4 regions of the Duganella sp. CY15W genome follow, and region 2 is predicted to be linked to each of the others. Evidence: predicted binding sites of a transcription regulator. Region 2 holds the regulator's gene; each other region holds the start of a gene.

Region 1 (4,459 bases), on a different contig from region 2:
GCAGACGGTCGCCTGGGCCTTTTACTTCGATCATGTTGTAACGGCGTTCGGCCGGCCAGAACTGAATCAGGTCGGGGAAGCCGCTGCGGTTGGATTTGATGTCCAGCAGGATGCGCTCGAAAGCGCGCTTCAGGTGGACGGCGGGGATGCAGTCCAGCGCCAGATCCAGCAACGCTTCATCGATCGCCTCCCAGTACAGGAACGGCGACTGGATGCCGCACTTGGCGGCGTAATTGGCGCGGATGGTGGCGCGGTATTGTTCGCCATCGAGCTGCGACAGCGCCTCGGCAAACTGCTGCGCGCGGCGGCGCTGGAAATCCGCGCTGTGCAAATCGGCCGGGCCGCGATGGTAGGGGTGGAAGAACGCGCCCGGTATTGGCGAGAACACGGCGTCCCAGCACAGCAGGCCAAACAGCGAATTAATCAGCGCGTTTTCGACGTAGTAGACCGGTGCGTCCTCGCGCGTCAGGTGGTCGCGCACGACGAATTCGACGTAGCTGGCTTCTTCCGGCGGCGGCAGGCTCAGATCAATGCGCTCGGCCTGCGCCATGGCCACTGCGGGCGGCTTGGCGTGGCCCAGCTTGCGTGCGAGGCGCGGCGCCATGCGCAGCAGCTGCTGGCGTTCGGCCGCGCTTTCCGGCGCCTGCATGGCGGTTTGCAGCAGGTCGAACGCCGCGCGCGGCTGCGCGTCTTTTTCCAGCACGCGGATGGCGCGGGCGCGGGCGCCGGGATAGTCGCAATCGGCGTAGAGCGCGTAGGCGGCCGGCCAGTCGGCCAGCTTCTCGACATGCTGGGCGATGGTGAACAGCAGCTTGTTGCGGCGGCTGCGCAGCCATTCATTGTCGTCCGCGCAGGGCGGCAGATCACGGATCACGGCGGCTGGTTCTTCGCCGTCGGCAAAGCGCTCGTGGCAGTGATGGATGGCGAGAAAGTCATCGATATCGCGGCGGCTGCGGAAGCCGCGCGCGGCGGCCGAGAACGCCACTTTTTCGTACTGATAAATACCGAGGTCGGACAGCACGAATTCGGTCCAGTCCTGATGGTAATTGCCGAAGAAGACCAGGCGCAGGCGGTCGCACAGTTCCTGCGTACGGTTGCGGTAAGCGTGATCGCCGGAATTGGCGTACCAGCCGGAGAAGCGGTGTTCGCCGTCATACTGCCCGCGCAGCGCCTCCAGCTGGTCGGCCTTGCGCAGATGCCGGACATGCGGCGTGAGCTGGAAGACCTTCATGATCTCCGGCTTTTGCAGCAGCTCGAACAGCTCATCCAGCGCGAGTGCGGGATCTTCCTCGATCAAGCCCAGCTCGGCCAGCGGACGGGCCGCCTCGTGGGTGCTGCCGATTTCCGCGTACACCAGTTTGCTGGCGCGGAACAGCGTTCCCTTACGCATCACCATGCGGACGAACAGGGCGCGCGAAGCCTGCGGCAGGGACGGGAACACCGAAAGGAAGTGACGTTCTTCGGCGTTGAGCAGATCGTCGTAGCGTTCCGCTATCCATGCCAATACCTGGTGAAAATTCTCCAGATAATAGAATGGATTTTCAAGCACCTTGATCATTGTAGCGGGGGCGAACGAGCGATTAACTGTATTTATGTACAGTGTACCGCATTCGGCCCCGCTAGCCCAGCAAAAAATCCGGGGTCAGTTCTTGCAATCCAACACGGGCTCTGCCGTAGAAATCATTACGGCAGAGCGCGTGTTGGATTGCAAGAACTGACCCCGGATTTAGGGGTTATTTTTTCGCCGGAGGGGCTGGGGTGACGATGGCGTTGGCTTTGGCGATTTCGCTTTCTACGGCCTGTACCGCTTGCTTGGTGGCCTTGGTGACCTGTTCGTAGCCGGTGAAGGCGTTGTCGATCGCGGTTTTGACGATCTGGACGGCGTTTTCCGAGCCGGGACGGACGTTTTTGGTGACGTCGTGGATCAGCGCGCTCAGGTTGTTCTTGGCTTCGGTCATATGGGCGTCGGCCGCGCGGGTGAATTCTTCGCGGATCTCGGCAATGATGTCGCCCAGTTGCTGGTGGTAGGCTGCAGCGCCTGCGACGCCGGGCTGGATCTTGTCGGCGGCGGCCTGGAGGGCGGCCTTGGGATCGCTGGCCTGGCTGATTTCCTTGCCGGCCGCGAGGCCGTCTTCCAGATGCGATTTGGCCGTCGCCAGGTTGAGCGCAATCACTTGTTCCACGCCTTGCACGGTTTTACTGGTCAGGGTGTTGAACGTTTCCAGCTGAAATTCAAACAGCGCTTTGGTGACGTTGGCAAATTGCTCGGGATTCGTAAACATACAGTCTCCTCATAGTGATGTGGGATGCAGCGCGCAGCGATTCCGGTTCAACCGTGTTCTTGTGAGTTTATTATCTAGTAACAAGTAATTTCTCGCAACGGGCATCTTGATACGGCCCGTAGCCACGTTCCCAGCCTTCTCCTGGCGAGGTTTGCGCGCAGGCGGTGGACGCCGGGTCGATCTTGCTGTTCCAGCGCCACCACGGCGCCGGTTTGGCGGACAGTGCGCCGCAGCAGATGGCCAGTGCCAGTAACGCGGCGAGCTTGAGTGTGTGTTTGTTCATACCTTAAACCAGTTGTTTGGCGCAGACGCGATTGCGGCCGCTGTTTTTCGCAGCGTACAACAAATCGTCGGCGGCTGCGATCATATTGACGTGCGCCGCATGGGTGGAGGTCGCAAAGTCGACGCTGGCGACGCCAAAACTGGCGGTGACGGCGATGCGCTGGCCTTCATGTTCGACCGGGTGGGCAGCAAAGCCCTGGCGCAGGCGCTCGGCCAGCAGTTCGCCGCCGGCCAGGTCGGTTTCCGGCAGGATCAGCAGGAATTCCTCGCCGCCGTAGCGCACCACGCTGTCGATGCTGTCGCGCGTCATTGATTGCAGCAGGCCGGCAAAGTGCTGCAGCACGGCGTCGCCGCCGTAGTGGCCATAGGTGTCGTTGACGGCCTTGAAGTGGTCGAGGTCGCACATGATGACGGTCAGGCTGAGCCGGTAGCGCTGGGCGCGCGAAATCTCCGTTTCCAGCAGCCGGTCGTGCAGGTGGCGGCGGTTGTAGCAGCCGGTCAGCGGGTCGCGCACCGACAGGTTTTTCAGCACCATCTGGGCGCTGTATTCTTCGCGCCACAGCAGCTGGTAGCGGCGCGCGGCGACGTAGCCAAACAGGTTGCACAGCACCAGCAGGGCCGCCATGGTGGACAGTTCTACCGTGGGCATATTGCCCAGCCAGCGCGCCAGCAGGATGAACAGCGCGGTGGCGGCGGCGGAAATCGCTGCCGCGTACAGCAGCCGGTTGGGGATGTAGATGTAGAGCACGATGACGACAATCGACATCGAGATCGCATGCAGCGAGAATTCGCTGGGCCGCAGCGCGGCGATCAGCAGGAAACCGGCGGCGCCAGCCACTTCCACGATGTTGGCAGCGACGCGCGTGAACGGGATGGAGCCGGGCCGCCGTTTCAGCATGGCCAGGCAGGCCAGCACCACGGCCGCCACCGTCAGCCGCGCGCCGACCAGCAGGCAGGTCTTGAGTTCGTAGCCGAGCCAGACCAGGTCGGTCAGCGCGAAGCACAGGTAAAACACTGAGCAGAACAGGAAGGTCACGCGCAACTGCGCCTGCGTCATGGCCAGGTGGTGGTGCAGGAAGGCCGTTTCGATGGTGGCGTCACAGAATTCGCAGCGCAATGGTGCTACTTCAATTGTCCTGGACGAAACAGGTGTAGAGCGCATGCCGCGTGTCTCCGCTATTGGCCGGCTGCTTGCCGGTCTGATACGGCCAATTATACGACTGCAACAATTGCGGGTCGGAAAAAAATTTGAGGCCGGCTCATAGCGGGGCGACCTTGGGCAGGCGCAGCATGAAGCTGCTGCCTTGGCCCGGCGTGCTGGCCGCCTCGATGTGCCCGCCCAGCATGCCGGTGACAATGTTGTGTGTAATATACAAACCAAGGCCGGAACCGCCCGAACCCAGCCGGGTGGTGAAGAAGGGATCGTAAATCTTGGGCAGGTTGCCGGCCGGGATGCCGACGCCGGTGTCGCTCAGCGTGATGGTGATTTCGCCGTTGCCGCTGTCATGCGCGGACAGGGTGATGCTGCCGCTGCGCCTGCCGTCAAAACCATGCACGAGGCTGTTTTCGATGAGGTGTTGCAGCGCCTGCGTCAGCGGGCCGGGGTAGCTATCCATTTCCAGCCAGTGATCGACGTCTTCGATGAGGTCCAGGTCGCGCTGGCGTACCTGGCCCTGCATCGATTGCAGCAGTTCGGCCACCACGTCGCCAAGCTTGAAATGGTCGCGCTGGGTGTTGCCGCCGTCCACGGCGATGCGCTTGAAACTGGCCACCAGCGCGGCGGCGCGGTTCAGATTGCGCAGCACGACGTCGTCGGCGCTGGCGGCCTGCTCCAGATAGGCTTCCAGCACCGAGCGGCGCAGGCCGCTTTCCATATCGCGCCGCAGCCCGGCCGT
Region 2 (4,459 bases):
GACAACCGCACGCTGATTATCCCGGTGGCGCACACCATCTTCTACGAGATGGGCGCCGAGCGCCGCGCCTCGATGGGGATTGCGGAATCGCTGATCCGCGTCTCGGTCGGCATCGAGGATACCGACGATCTGCTGGACGACTTCTGCACGGCACTGGAAGGCTGCTGACGATGAGGGCGCTGATCGCAACCGGCCTGATCGTGGCAGCTGCCACGGCCCGGGCGGGCGATCACCGCGCTGACATTGACTACTACATGCATCACTACGACGGCGCCGACATCGCGCTGTCGCGCTTTCAGTGCGGCGAGCCGGGCGCCATGCTCACGCGCGCCGACCGCAGCGCCTGGCTAATCTGCTATGGCCGCTTTGCCGCCAACTACCAGGCCGCGCTGCCGGTAGGACGCAACATTCCCGCCGAGGTGGCCGACGCCATGAACGAAGCCGAATTGGCGGCTGCGCAGCAATTGATGAACCAGGTATTTGTGCAGATCGCACAAGAGGCACGCCAGCAAGCCGATCTGGTCTTGCTGGCGCAGGGGGAGTGGCTTAGTGCCAGGTCCGCATCAGGCCTACTGCCAGACCTTCCAGTGCAAACTCATCGGCTTCCGGATCGACCGTAATCACGTTGAAGTCCGGGTTTTCCGGCAGCAGTTCGATGGTCGAACCGGTCTTGCGGTAACGCTTGACGGTCACTTCGCTGCCAATGCGGGCCACGACGATCTGGCCATTCTTGGCGCTATCCACTTTTTTCACGGCCAGCAGATCGCCGTCCATGATGCCGGCGTCGCGCATCGACTCGCCGCGCACTTTCAGCAGGTAGTCCGGGCGCGCCGCAAACATGGCGGGATCGACGCTGTAGCTGGTTTCCAGGTTTTCCTGCGCCAGGATAGGCGAGCCGGCGGCCACGCGGCCGATCAGCGGCAGCGACATCATGAGCGCAGCAGGCACTTTTGAGGATGGCGTTTCAGCGTGTACACCCAGCAGGCGGATGCCGCGCGATGTACCGGCGGCGATTTCGATGGCGCCCTTGCGGGCCAGCGCCTGCAGATGTTCCTCGGCGGCGTTGGCGGATTTAAAGCCCAGTTCGTTGGCGATTTCGGCGCGGGTCGGCGGGAAGCCGGTGTTTTCAATCGCGTCCTTGATCAGATTCAGGATTTGTTCCTGGCGTGCGGTGAGCTTAAGCATGGAGTACGGTAGCCTGTTTATATAGACAGTCTGTATTTTTGTACAGTATGGCTGCTAATGCAAGGGAAATTCTTGCTTTCAGCGAAATAAAGTGAAAAAACTTCACTTCTGTACGAGGAAGCGGACCCCGATGGAGCGTTGGGCGCCGGGCGCCAGTGTGAAGCCGTCCGTGACCCAGGCGGAAAACTCCCGGTCGCTTGCGGTCAGCGGTGCCCAGTGGGTCAGCGGCGTCTTGGCGTCCGGCTCCAGGCGCAGCGCGGGCGGCTGCTGGTCCTGGCGCGTGACCAGCACCGAGCTGTTATCGCCGACGCGCGGGCGCACGGCCACCACGCTGCCGTCAAACACCATGGGCATGCCCGGTTCGGCCACCTCGACCGGCTGCTTGCCGCGGTTGGTCAGCGTGAAACGCAGCACCAGCGCGCCGCGCTCGTACAGCCAGCGGCGTTCGATCTTCAACGGCAACCCGGCGCCCATGGTGGGTGTGATGTCGGCCGCGGCCAGGGTGCGCGTGATGAGTGCCGGCTTGACCGGTTTGCGGGCGGCGTAGGACGACCAGCTTTGCCAGTCGCCGCCGGCCACGCGGGTTTTCAGCGACAGGTCGCCCAGGTGGCTGTAGCCGTCGGCTTGCCGTTCCTCCTCGCGCGGACCGGGCGTAAAATCGAAGCTGGGGTCGAGCACCGGCACCATGCGCGCCAGCGTTTGCGTGTCGGTGCGCAGCGCGAACAGCAACTGGGGCGTGCTGTAAGCCTTGGTCCTGATCGGCGCTGCGCCGGCCGGCAAGGCGAGGGCGGCCAGCAGGGGCAGGGCAAGCAGTAATTTCATGGCAATCCTGTTGTAAAGGCAATTGCGCCACTGTAGCAGCTGCCACGCCATGCTGGCGTTCCGCTGGAAAAGCTGATATAGTCGCGGGCTTACCTCTTCCCACACCTGTCTTGACGCCAGGGTGGGCTATATCATCAAGTCCTTAAGGGAGTTATACATGCGTCACTACGAAATCGTATTTATCGTCCACCCGGACCAGAGCGAGCAAGTGCCCGCCATGATCGAGCGTTACAAAACCACCGTAACGACCCGCGGCGGCAACGTTCACCGTGTTGAAGATTGGGGCCGCCGTCAAATGGCTTACTCGATCCAGAAACTGGCTAAAGCTCACTACATCTGCCTGAACATCGAAGCAGACAACGAGACCCTGGTTGAGCTGGAAACCGCATTCAAATTCAATGATGCCGTTCTGCGTCACCTGACCGTCAAGATGAAGAAAGCGGAAACCGCTCCTTCGCCGATGATGAAGTCGGTACAACGCGAAGATGCAGCGAAATCGCATCGCGCAGAAGCTGCCGCTGCTGCTCCAGCTGCTTAATTGTTCTGAGAAGGAACCGCGCTGAACCAGCTCCAGTTCATCGCCCTCATCGCCGAACGGGATGCAATCCGTTACACCCCGGCAGGCATGCCGATCGTGAATGCTGTACTCCAGCACCGGTCGCAGCAGATGGAGGCGGGCATCGCCCGATTGTCCGAGTTTGAAGTGTCCGCAGTTGCTGCGGGCGAGATTTCAGGCCGTTTCAGTCAGACGCCGCTGGGAGGCTTGTACCAGTTCTCCGGTTTCCTCAACAAGAAAAGCCGCAATAGCAAAAGCCTGGTGTTTCACATCATTGATTTTAGTGCTGTCCCTGACAGCTCAATTTAAATACAGGAGCCTAAAATGGCATTCGGTAAAAAGTTCGACAAAAACAAGCTCAAGCTGAAAGAAAAGCGTAAGCAACAAAACCCACTGTTCAAGCGTAAGAAGTTCTGCCGCTTCACCGCCGCTGGCGTAGAACAAGTGGACTACAAAGACGTAGACACCCTGAAAGACTTCATCCAGGAAAACGGCAAAATCATGCCAGCACGTCTGACCGGCACCAAAGCTCACTACCAGCGTCAAGTTGACACCGCGATCAAACGCGCACGTTACCTGGCCCTGCTGCCGTACACCGATCTGCACAACGCTTAATCGCGGCAGAGTAACTGGAGAAGAACTATGCAAATCATTCTGTTGGAAAAAGTTGTCAACCTGGGCAACCTGGGTGAAGTCGTTAAAGTTAAAGACGGCTACGCACGTAACTTCCTGATCCCGCAAAAAATGGCTCGCCGCGCTACCGCATCGGCCATCGCGGAATTCGAAGCCAAACGCGCTGAACTGGAAAAAGCTGCTGCTGCCAAGCTGGCTGTGGCTCAAGGCCAAGGCGAGAAACTGAACGGCATGACCGTGACCGTTTCGCAAAAAGCCGGCGTTGATGGCCGTCTGTTCGGTTCGGTAACCAACTTCGACATCGCTGAAGCCCTGTCGAAAGTCGGTTTCGCTGTTGAAAAATCGGCTGTTCGTCTGCCAACCGGTCCGCTGAAGACCACTGGCGAGTTCCCAGTAGCCGTTGCTCTGCACACCGACGTGGTGGTAGAAGTGACCGTTGCTGTTGTGGGCGAAGCTGCCTAAGATTCGACCGGGCGGCAACGCCTGTCGAATATGCAATACCATGAAAAAGCCGGGCTTTGCCCCGGCTTTTTTCTCGTCATAAATATGTAATCTGGCACAAGCAAGCAGGTATAATTCGCGCCATGAACGCCCCCTCCGATCCGCAAGTCGATTCGCTTCGCGTCCCGCCGCACTCTATTGAGGCAGAACAGTCCGTCATCGGCGGCCTGCTGCGCGATAACGCCGCGTTCGACCGCATTGCCGACATGATGCAGCCGGAAGACTTTTACCGCTACGATCACCGCATTATCTTTGAACAGATTGTGCGGATGATTAACGCGTCCAGGCCGGCCGACGTCATCACCGTCTACGAGAACCTGACCCAGCTGGGCAAGGCTGAAGACGTTGGTGGCCTGACCTACCTGAACGCCATGGCGCAAAACACGCCATCTGCCGCCAACATCCGCCGCTATGCCGAGATCGTGCGCGACCGCTCGGTCTTACGCCAGTTGATTACCGTGGCCGACGACATTTCCGGCCAGGCCTTCAGCCCGCAAGGCAAGGAAACCAAAGAGATCCTCGACGAAGCCGAATCGCGCATCTTTGCGATTGCCGAGCAGGGCTCGCGCGGCGCCGCTGGCTGGCTGGCGGTGCAGCCGCTGCTGACCCAGGTGGTCGAGCGTATCGATGAACTGTACTCGCGCGACAACCAGTCTGAAATTACCGGTGTACCAACCGGCTTTATCGACCTCGACCGCATGACCTCGGGCTTGCAGGGCGGCGACCTGGTGATTGTGGCCGGCCGTCCGTCCATGGGTAAAA
Region 3 (4,459 bases), 260 kb from region 2:
GCCTTTGTTCGAGATGCCGTTTGTGGTGGTCTATCCGCCCGACCACCCGCTGGCCAGGCGCAAGCGCATCACCTGGGGCGACGTCAACCAGTTCCCGTTTATTTCGCTACAAGGCCAGTTCACCGAGCGCCTGCTGCGTGATGTGCACGTCTCTTTCCGCGAATTGTCGCTGAGTCCGTATAACGAAGTCACGTTCATGACCACCGCATTGGCCATGGTGCATGCCGGCCAGGGCATTACGGTGTGCCTGCCGTATGCCGAGAAAATGGTCGAGCTGTACGGCCTGAAAATGCGTCCGCTGGAAGCGCCAGCGTTGACGCGGCGTTTCTTCATCTACACGCGCAGCGCCCGTGCGCTCTCCCCGGCGGCAGAGAGTCTTGTGGCATATTTGCACCAGTTTATTGCCTCGCACGAATGGAATCGTTCGGCATCCTAGTCCGCATAATCAACAGCCTTACTTTTTATTTCAATTTGGAAAAGATTGTTGCCATTAATCCATTGTGGAAGCGGTTTCTGATTGTGTATGCTTTATTTATGAACATTTTGCACATCGACTCCTGCGCCCTAGGCGACAATTCCGTTTCCCGCCAGGTTACTTCGGCAACCGTGGCGGCTTTAACCGAAGCAAACGCACAAGCGACCGTGCTCTACCGCGATCTGGCAGCCTCGCCGCTGTCCCACGCGAGCGGTCCGTTGTTGCAGGTCATCAGTCAGCGCTGGGATGCCGACATCCCGATGAACGCCGAACTGCGCGCGGAAGCCCTGCAAAGCGCCTCGCTGGTACAAGAGTTTCAGGACGCGGACGTGGTGGTGCTGGGCGCGCCACTGCACAACTTCTCCGTGCCATCCACGCTCAAGGCCTGGATGGACCGCTTGCTGGAGCTGCAAACCACCAGCAGCAAGCCACGCGATGACTTGCACTTGCTGCTGGTGACCTCGGGCTGCGGCGTCATGGGCCTGGAGTCCGTTGATGAGCTCATGAACAACCACGAAAACCAGCTCAAAGCCGCCTTCCAGTTCCTGGGCGTCAGCCGGGTAAACGTGGTGCGCGGCCTGGCTGACGTGCCGCAGGCGCTCCGCTTGCGTAGCGCGGCCTGATGATAGCGCTATCGCTGTCTTATAATGGATGCCATGACAGCGAATACCATCGCCATCAATCAAATGATGGACAAGTTTGACGGCCGCCACAGCGTCTGGCTGTTTGGCTACGGCTCCTTGATCTACAAGGCGGACTTCCCCTACCTGCAACGCCGCCCCGCCAGCATCGCCGGCTGGACGCGGCGTTTCTGGCAAGGCTCGCACGACCACCGTGGCACGCCGGAAGCGCCGGGGCGCGTGGTGACCTTAATCGAAGAAGCCGACGCCATTTGCCACGGCATGGCCTACCTCATCACGCCAGAAGTGTTTGCCCATCTGGACCACCGCGAAAAGAATGGCTACCTGCGGCTGGCAATGCCCATCACGTTTGAAGACCGCGACGAAGTGGAGGGCCTGGTGTACATCGCCACGCCAGACAACACTGCCTTCCTCGGCGCGGCCTCCGAACAGGACATCGCGGCCCACATCGCCCGCTCCGTCGGCCCCAGCGGCCCGAACAGCGACTATCTCAACCATCTCGCGACAGCATTACGCGAACTGGGCCGGCACGATCAGCATGTGTTTGAGATTGAGCGCCACCTCGCCGCGCTGCAGTCAAAATAAATCCATTTGTCCGGCATCCGCCGCCGCTTTGGCGCGCGCGCCCAACGGCGGCACCACGAGCGGGCGGGTGAACTGGGACGCATCCATGCGGTGAAAGCGGCTGCCCTGCCCCGTCAGCCCCAGCCGCTCGCTGGCAATCTTGAAGCGCTGGCGTATCAGCTCGGCCCACACGCCCTCGCCTTTCATGCGTGAGCTGAAATCACTGTCGTAATCTTTGCCGCCGCGCATTTCGCGCACGCGGTTCATCACGCGCTGCGCCCGCTCCGGGAAGTGCGCTTGCAGCCACTCCTTGAACAGCGGCGCGACTTCCCACGGCAAACGCAGCACGGTGTAGTGAGCACTGACCGCGCCCGCTTCCTTCACCGCCTCCAGTATCCGTTCGATGTCCGGCTCGGTAATGAAGGGGATGATGGGGGCGATGCTGACCGCCACCGGAATGCCCGCATCCGTCAGCGTGCGGATGGTGCGCAGGCGGCGTGCCGGCGCCGCAGCGCGTGGCTCCAGTGTGCGCGAGATGGCCGGGTCGAGCGTGGTCAAGGTGATGGCCACACCGGCCTGCTGCCTGGCTGCCATGGGCGCAAGGATGTCGATATCACGCTCGATCAGCGAGGACTTGGTAATCAGGCCGACCGGATGCTGGCATTCCTGCAGCACTTCCAGCACGCGGCGCGTCAGCTTGAGTTCGCGCTCGCAAGGCTGGTAAGCATCCGTGTTGACACCCAATGCAATCGACAAGGGTTCATAGCCGGGCTTGGCCAGCTCGCGCCGCAATACCTCGGGCGCGTTGACCTTGGCGAAGATCTTGCTCTCGAACTCCATGCCTGGCGACAGCCCCAGATAGCTGTGGGTCGGCCGGGCAAAGCAATAAATGCAGCCATGCTCGCAGCCCCGATAGGGATTGAGCGAAACGCTGAACGGCAGATCCGGCGAGGCATTCCGGCTCAGGATGGATTTACAGATTTCTTCCGTGACCTGTGTTTTAATCGGCCGGGTTTCGTCCTCTTCCCGCTCCCAGCCGTCATCGTAGGCCTCGCGTGCGTTGACTTCGTACCGACCCTGTATATTCGATACCGCGCCACGCCCCTTCTGCGCCTTGAGCGAAGGCGGCGGTAGCATCACGTGTTCCTGATTGTTTTCATCGTAAGACATGGCGGAAATCAAAATACTGTATATATATCCAGTATTCTAGGCTTTACCCACCGCCATTTCAAGCGAAATATCCGCCTGCGTCCTTGGGGAGCGCTTGGTCAAGCTGGTATCATGCCGGGCTTCGCCATATCGCGCGCCCAGCGCAGCGTTCGGCAACCTCACAGTGAGTAAAAACATGAACCAATCGAGCCAACCTTTGCCGTCTTTCTTTAGCCGGATTTCTATTGCCATCGGCGCCTTCTTCCGCGCCCTGTCCGACGCTGAATACGCTGCCCGCCTGACGCGCATCGACGACACGCCTGAGCCTGCCGCCGCACCGGTGGCCGCACCGGCACCGGCGCCGGCGCCGGCCCCAGCACCTGCGCCTGCGCCCGTCACGCTGCGCGTCGCCACGCCAGACGCCGCCCTGCAACTGCTGTCGCTGTTCCAGCGCGAAGCGCGCCTGATCGACTTCACCCAGGAAAACCTGAGCGCCTATTCCGACGCCGACATCGGCGCCGCAGCGCGCGTGGTGCACGAAGGCTGCGCCAAAGTTCTGAAAGAACACTTCACCATCCAGCCAGTCCGCAGCGAAGCGGAAGGGAGCCGCATCGAACTGCCGGAAGGCTTTGACGCTGCCTCCGTACGCCTGACCGGCAATGTGGTCGGCAAAGCCCCGTTCCGCGGCACGCTGAGCCATCGCGGCTGGCGTTCGGCCGACGTGCGCCTGCCTAAACTGGCGGAGGCACACGACGCCGCCATCCTGGCGCCAGCGGAGGTGGAACTGTGAGCACTCCACGTTACGCCATCGGCATTGACTTGGGCACCACGCACAGCGCGCTGTCGTATGTCGACCTGCAGGCCAGCGATGGCGAGAAAACCAAGCACGGCGTGCTGCCGATTCCACAGCTGACCGCACCAGGCACGATTGAAGACCTGCCGCTGCTGCCTTCCTTCCTGTACCTGCCGCATGCGGAAGAACTGGCGCCCGGCGAGAACAACCTGCCATGGCAGCAAAGCGCCGAAGAGCAAACCGGCGTCGCCGGCGAAATGGCGCGCAGCCGTGGCGCCACCACGCCGATCCGCCTGGTCTCCAGCGCCAAGAGCTGGCTGAGCCACCCTGGCGTGGACCGCCGCTCCGCGCTGCTGCCCAACGATGCGCCGGAAGAAGTCATACGCGTATCGCCGCTGGAAGCTTCGACGCGCTACCTGGCGCACCTGCGCAAGGCGTGGGAACAGGCACATCCTGACGCGCCGTTCGGCGAACAGGCAGTGACCGTGACCATTCCTGCCTCCTTCGATCCGGGCGCGCGCGAACTGACCGCAGAAGCAGCACGAGCCGCCGGCTACACCAGCCTCACGCTGCTGGAAGAACCGCAGGCAGCGCTGTATAGCTGGATCCAGGGCAGCGAAGGCCGCTGGCGCAAGGAAGTCAAACCCGGCGACATCATCCTGGTAGTCGACGTTGGCGGCGGCACCAGCGACTTCTCGCTGATCGCCGTGCTGGAACGCGACGGCGTGCTGGAACCGCACCGCATCGCCGTGGGCGACCACATCCTGCTTGGCGGCGACAATATGGACCTGGCGCTGGCCCACCTGGTGGCCCGCAAGCTGGCCGCCAACGGCACGC
Region 4 (4,459 bases), on a different contig from region 2:
ACAGGGTAAGCAACAGCACCTGGATGTGCGAGCCGTCGACGTCCGCATCCGAGAGGATGCAGATTTTGCCGTAGCGTAGGCCGGACAGGTCGGGCGTGTCGGTGACGGTGTGCGGGTCGACGCCGATGGCCACCGAGATGTCGTGGATTTCGTTGTTGGCAAACAGGCGGTCCTTGTCGGTCTCCCACGAGTTGAGCACCTTGCCGCGCAGCGGCAGGATGGCCTGGAATTCCTTGTCGCGGCCCATCTTGGCCGAGCCGCCCGCCGAGTCGCCCTCGACCAGGAACAGTTCGGTGCGGTCGGCTTCATTGGATTCGCAGTCGGTCAGCTTGCCCGGCAGGACGGCCACGCCCGAGGATTTTTTCTTCTCGACTTTTTGCGCCGAGCGCAGACGCGATTGCGCCTGCTTGATGACCAGTTCGGCCAGCTTTTTGCCGTAGTCGACGTGGTGGTTGAGCCACAGCTCCAGCGCCGGCTTGGAGAAGGTCGAGACCAGGCGCACGGCGTCGCGCGAGTTCAGGCGCTCCTTGATCTGGCCCTGGAACTGCGGGTCCAGCACCTTGGCCGACAGCACGAAGGAGACGCGCGCAAACACGTCTTCGGGCAGCAGCTTGACGCCCTTGGGCAGCAGCGAGTGCATCTCGACGAAGTTCTTGACGGCGCCATACAGGCCGTCGCGCAGGCCCGATTCGTGGGTGCCGCCGTTGGGCGTCGGGATCAGGTTCACATACGATTCGCGCACGATGGCGCCCTGTTCGGTCCACGCCACCACCCACGACGCGCCTTCGCCTTCGGCAAAGCCTTCGGCGTCCGGGCCGGCAAACTGTTCGCCCTCAAACAGCGGGATCAGGGTTTCGCCGTCGGTGGCTTGCGCCAGCGCTTCGGTCAGATAGCCGCGCAGGCCGTCGTTGTACTGCCAGGTCTGCGATTCGCCGCTTTTGGCATTGGCCAGCGTGACGGTGACGCCCGGCAGCAGCACGGCCTTGGAGCGCAGCAGGCGTTGCAGCTCGACCTGCGAGATGGCCGAGGAGTCAAAATATTTGGCGTCCGGCCAGACGGTGACGCGGGTGCCGGATTTCTTGGCATCGCGCGGCGCCACCACCGACGACAGCGGCTCGACCACGTCGCCATGTTCGAACGCCAGATTGTGCAGGCCGGTGCCATTGGGCTCCTTGCGCCACACGGTGATTTCCAGGCGCTTGGACAGCGCATTGGTGACCGACACGCCAACGCCGTGCAGGCCGCCCGAGAAGGCGTAGGCGCCGCCCTTGCCCTTGTCGAATTTGCCGCCCGCGTGCAGGCGCGTAAATACGATTTCCACGGTGGGCACGCCTTCTTCCGGGTGCAGGCCGACCGGGATGCCGCGGCCGTCATCTTCCACCGTGACGCTGCCGTCGGCGTTCTGCGTGACGATGATGTTTTTGCAATTGCCGCCCAGCGCCTCGTCGGCGGCATTGTCGATCACTTCCTGAATGATGTGCAGCGGGTTCTCGGTGCGGGTGTACATACCCGGGCGTTGCTTGACGGGTTCCAGGCCCTTGAGGACGCGGATGGATGATTCGCTGTAGTCAGAAACTGGTTTTTTAGTGGCCATACGGAGCAAGCTTGATATTTTGATACTGGGTTTATGTACAGTTCACGGATTGTTTGCGTATTCTATCCTCAACTGCGCAAACTGCGCGGCAAAAATTGCGCACTGCGCAATTTATACACGATGTTTACAACGCCAGCCCGCCTTTTTAGACCGTTTTTACGCGCCGGTCGATAAGCTTTCCCCTATCGAAACGATGAACGGGAGGTAAGCCATGCACGCCTTTTTCCACACCCAGGCCGCCCAGCGCCGCGTCCCCAAGGCCGCCGAAGCGCGCGCCCGCAGCCCGCGTCCGTGCCTGCTGCAGCTGACGGTGGAGGTCGAGGCCCTGAGCGCATTGCGCGCGCTGGTGGCCCGTACCTGTGGCGATGCCCTGCAGTTCATGCGCGTGGAAGTGTGCGACCACGGCGCCCGCGTCAAGGTCTGGCTATGCCTGTCGCGCGTGCTGGCCGGGCAGGTGATGGCGGCCGTGATGCGCGCCTTGCCGGGCGCGGAATTCGGCCGTCTGACGCCGCTGGCGCAGAGGTCAGCATGATTATCGCCATTGCCAGCCCCGGTGGCGGCGCCGGCAAGACCATCGTTGCCAACAACCTGGCGCTGCTGCGCGCGCGGGCTGGCCGCAAGGTGATGCTGGTCGATACCGACCCGCGCGCGGCGTCCTGCGCCTGGTGCAGCGAGCTGGCGGCGGCCGGCGTATTGCCGCGCTTTGCCGCGCGCGCGATTACCGGCCGCGCGCTGCTGGACGAACTGGAACTGCTGCGCGTGCGCTACAACGACATCGTGATCGACACCGAAGGCCGCGACACGGCCGAAAGCCGCGCTGCGCTGATCGCCGCGCGGCTGGCGGTGGTGCCGGTGACGCCCGAACAGGTCGACCTGGCCAGCCAGTACAAGCTGATTGCCCGACTCAATTCTGCGCGCATGTTCAATCCGGGCCTGCGCGTGCTGTTTGTTCTGGTTGGCGGCGCCGACGCGCCCAGCGACGAGGAGCGCGCCGCCGTGCGCGCCTACGTGGCGCGGGTGATGTCGGCCACGCTGGCCAGCACTGTGATTCACGGCGCCGCGCCAGCCGATATGGACGCGCTGTACCGCGAAGTTTTCAACCACTGAACCATTGAACCACTGATAGAAGAAAGTAGAACATGAAAAAGTTAGTACTCGCCGCCGCCGTTGTTACCGCCTTGACCACGATCGCGGGCGGCGCCCGCGCCGAAGATGCCGCCGCGCCAGCCGCTGCGGCGCCGGACAATGCGGTCAGCTTCAACGCTGCGGTGATCAGCGATTACCGCTATCGCGGCATTTCGCAGACGCGCTTGAAACCGGCCTTGCAGGGCGGCGTGGATTATGTGAACAATCCGACCGGCCTGTATGTGGGTGCTTGGGCCTCGACCATCAAGTGGATCAAGGATGCGGGCGGCGATGGCAATGTGGAGCTGGACGTGTATGCCGGCAAGCGCGGGCAGGTGACGGCTGACGTGTCCTACGATGTCGGCGTGCTGACTTATGTGTATGCGTCTAACGCGCTGCCGGTCAATGCGAATACCACGGAAATTTACGGCCAGCTGGGTTATGGCCCGGCGTATGTGAAGTATTCGCATGCGACCACCAATCTGTTTGGCATCGCTAACAGCAAGAACAGTGGTTATCTGGATGTGGGCGCGAATATCGATGCGGGTGAGGGCTGGACGGTGAACCTGCATGCGGGCCGCCAGGAAGTGAAGCATAACGATGCTTCTTCCTATACGGACTGGAAGCTGGGCGTGACCAGGGACTTTGGCGTGGTCACCGGCGCGCTGGCTGTGATCGGCACCAACGCGGATAAAAACGCCTACGCCTCGCCAGCCAACGGCAAGTTCCTTGGCAAAACTGCGTTGCAGCTGACCGTCAGCAAGGTCTTCTAGGACGAGGGTTGGCGCGCAGCGGCCGAATGTTTGCGGCGGCTGCGCCGTTTACCGTGCTTGTGGCGCTTGCCAGCTGGAGCAGATTTGCTTTTGGCGGGTTTGGCGGCCACCTGCACGGCGGGAAGCGCCGATGTTGTCGCTGGTATTTGCGCTGGCGCTGGCGCGGTGTTGCTCGTAGCCGTATTGGCGCCGAACAGGCGTGCAATGGCGGCTTTGTGCTGCGCGCGGCAGACGTCGGCCAGCACCCATAGCTCGCTGCCCGGGAAACGCAACCAGACGGCTTTCCAGGCGTTGCGGTTGCCGCTGCCTTTGAGGTTGGCAAAGCCCGATGGCGACACGGCTTGTTCGCCATATCTGATTTCTGCTCCCTGTACGACGGCAAAATAGTGGGTGCGGCCAAAACTGGCGCGCAACCTTGTGCCATCGGGCAGAAACAGCTGCTTCCACTGGTAGCCATCGTCCACTGTTGCTGCCTGCTCGGCCGGCGCGGCAGGAGCTGGGTTGATATAGGCGCGGATCGCGTCGCAGATGATGGGTTCAAGCTGAAAATCCGGCCAGAAGAATCCGGAGTGTGCGCCCAATTCTTCCAGTACATCGGGAGGCAGGTGGATGATGCAATTGTAGGTATTCATCAGGGCATGCATATGGGGTCTCCCAGAAAGGCGGTTTTACTAAGCGCTGCTAGTTCCTCCTAAGGAGTACTACTGTGCGCTATCGCTTACTAAAAATGACCGGTGGAACGCTAAATCGGTCGGTCTTTAGTATTAGAGCCATTGCACGATTTTTAGTTCCGCGTTTAGCGTTCCGTAGGTCGAAATATTAGTAATGCGCGCCAGTTAGCAAGAGATAGGCAATTTTAGTAAAACCGGTAAAAAAAGAACCCCCCATGCATGTCCTCCCGCTTACAAAGGGCAGGCGCGCGGAAACAGCGCGCTGGCGCAGGCGGCCGCTGGCAGAGGGCGGAAGA

Evidence for each region. Region 2 encodes LexA, which represses DNA repair genes until DNA is damaged. Its sites were predicted from a motif close to ACTGTATNNNNATACAGT; they were not measured.
Region 1: a site for LexA is predicted at 1,584-1,601, ahead of GTP58_RS24220 (VRR-NUC domain-containing protein). Genes of this name have one in related genera too.
Region 3: a site for LexA is predicted at 2,866-2,883, ahead of GTP58_RS02280 (PA0069 family radical SAM protein). Genes of this name have one in related genera too.
Region 4: a site for LexA is predicted at 1,619-1,636, ahead of GTP58_RS17070 (DNA topoisomerase IV subunit B). Genes of this name have one in related genera too.

The regions. Positions count from the first base shown of each region.
Region 1 is NZ_WWCQ01000005.1:355,050-359,508, reverse strand. Features, by position in the region: gene GTP58_RS24220 (VRR-NUC domain-containing protein) at 1-1,558, opposite strand, end outside; gene GTP58_RS24215 (phasin family protein) at 1,734-2,282, opposite strand; gene GTP58_RS24210 (hypothetical protein) at 2,353-2,565, opposite strand; gene GTP58_RS24205 (GGDEF domain-containing protein) at 2,569-3,726, opposite strand; gene GTP58_RS24200 (ATP-binding protein) at 3,824-4,459, opposite strand, start outside.
Region 2 is NZ_WWCQ01000001.1:229,581-234,039, forward strand. Features, by position in the region: gene GTP58_RS01115 (cystathionine gamma-synthase family protein) at 1-168, shown strand, start outside; gene GTP58_RS01120 (hypothetical protein) at 171-620, shown strand; gene lexA (transcriptional repressor LexA) at 547-1,185, opposite strand; gene GTP58_RS01130 (DUF5695 domain-containing protein) at 1,288-2,007, opposite strand; gene rpsF (30S ribosomal protein S6) at 2,165-2,545, shown strand; gene priB (primosomal replication protein N) at 2,567-2,872, shown strand; gene rpsR (30S ribosomal protein S18) at 2,888-3,178, shown strand; gene rplI (50S ribosomal protein L9) at 3,206-3,658, shown strand; gene GTP58_RS01155 (replicative DNA helicase) at 3,781-4,459, shown strand, end outside.
Region 3 is NZ_WWCQ01000001.1:494,334-498,792, reverse strand. Features, by position in the region: gene GTP58_RS02295 (LysR family transcriptional regulator) at 1-436, shown strand, start outside; gene GTP58_RS02290 (FMN-dependent NADH-azoreductase) at 535-1,098, shown strand; gene GTP58_RS02285 (gamma-glutamylcyclotransferase) at 1,132-1,701, shown strand; gene GTP58_RS02280 (PA0069 family radical SAM protein) at 1,693-2,850, opposite strand; gene GTP58_RS02275 (DUF2760 domain-containing protein) at 3,026-3,619, shown strand; gene GTP58_RS02270 (Hsp70 family protein) at 3,616-4,459, shown strand, end outside.
Region 4 is NZ_WWCQ01000003.1:466,243-470,701, forward strand. Features, by position in the region: gene GTP58_RS17070 (DNA topoisomerase IV subunit B) at 1-1,594, opposite strand, end outside; gene GTP58_RS17075 (hypothetical protein) at 1,806-2,126, shown strand; gene GTP58_RS17080 (AAA family ATPase) at 2,123-2,701, shown strand; gene GTP58_RS17085 (TorF family putative porin) at 2,734-3,492, shown strand; gene GTP58_RS31100 (hypothetical protein) at 3,489-4,124, opposite strand; gene GTP58_RS17095 (hypothetical protein) at 4,395-4,459, opposite strand, start outside.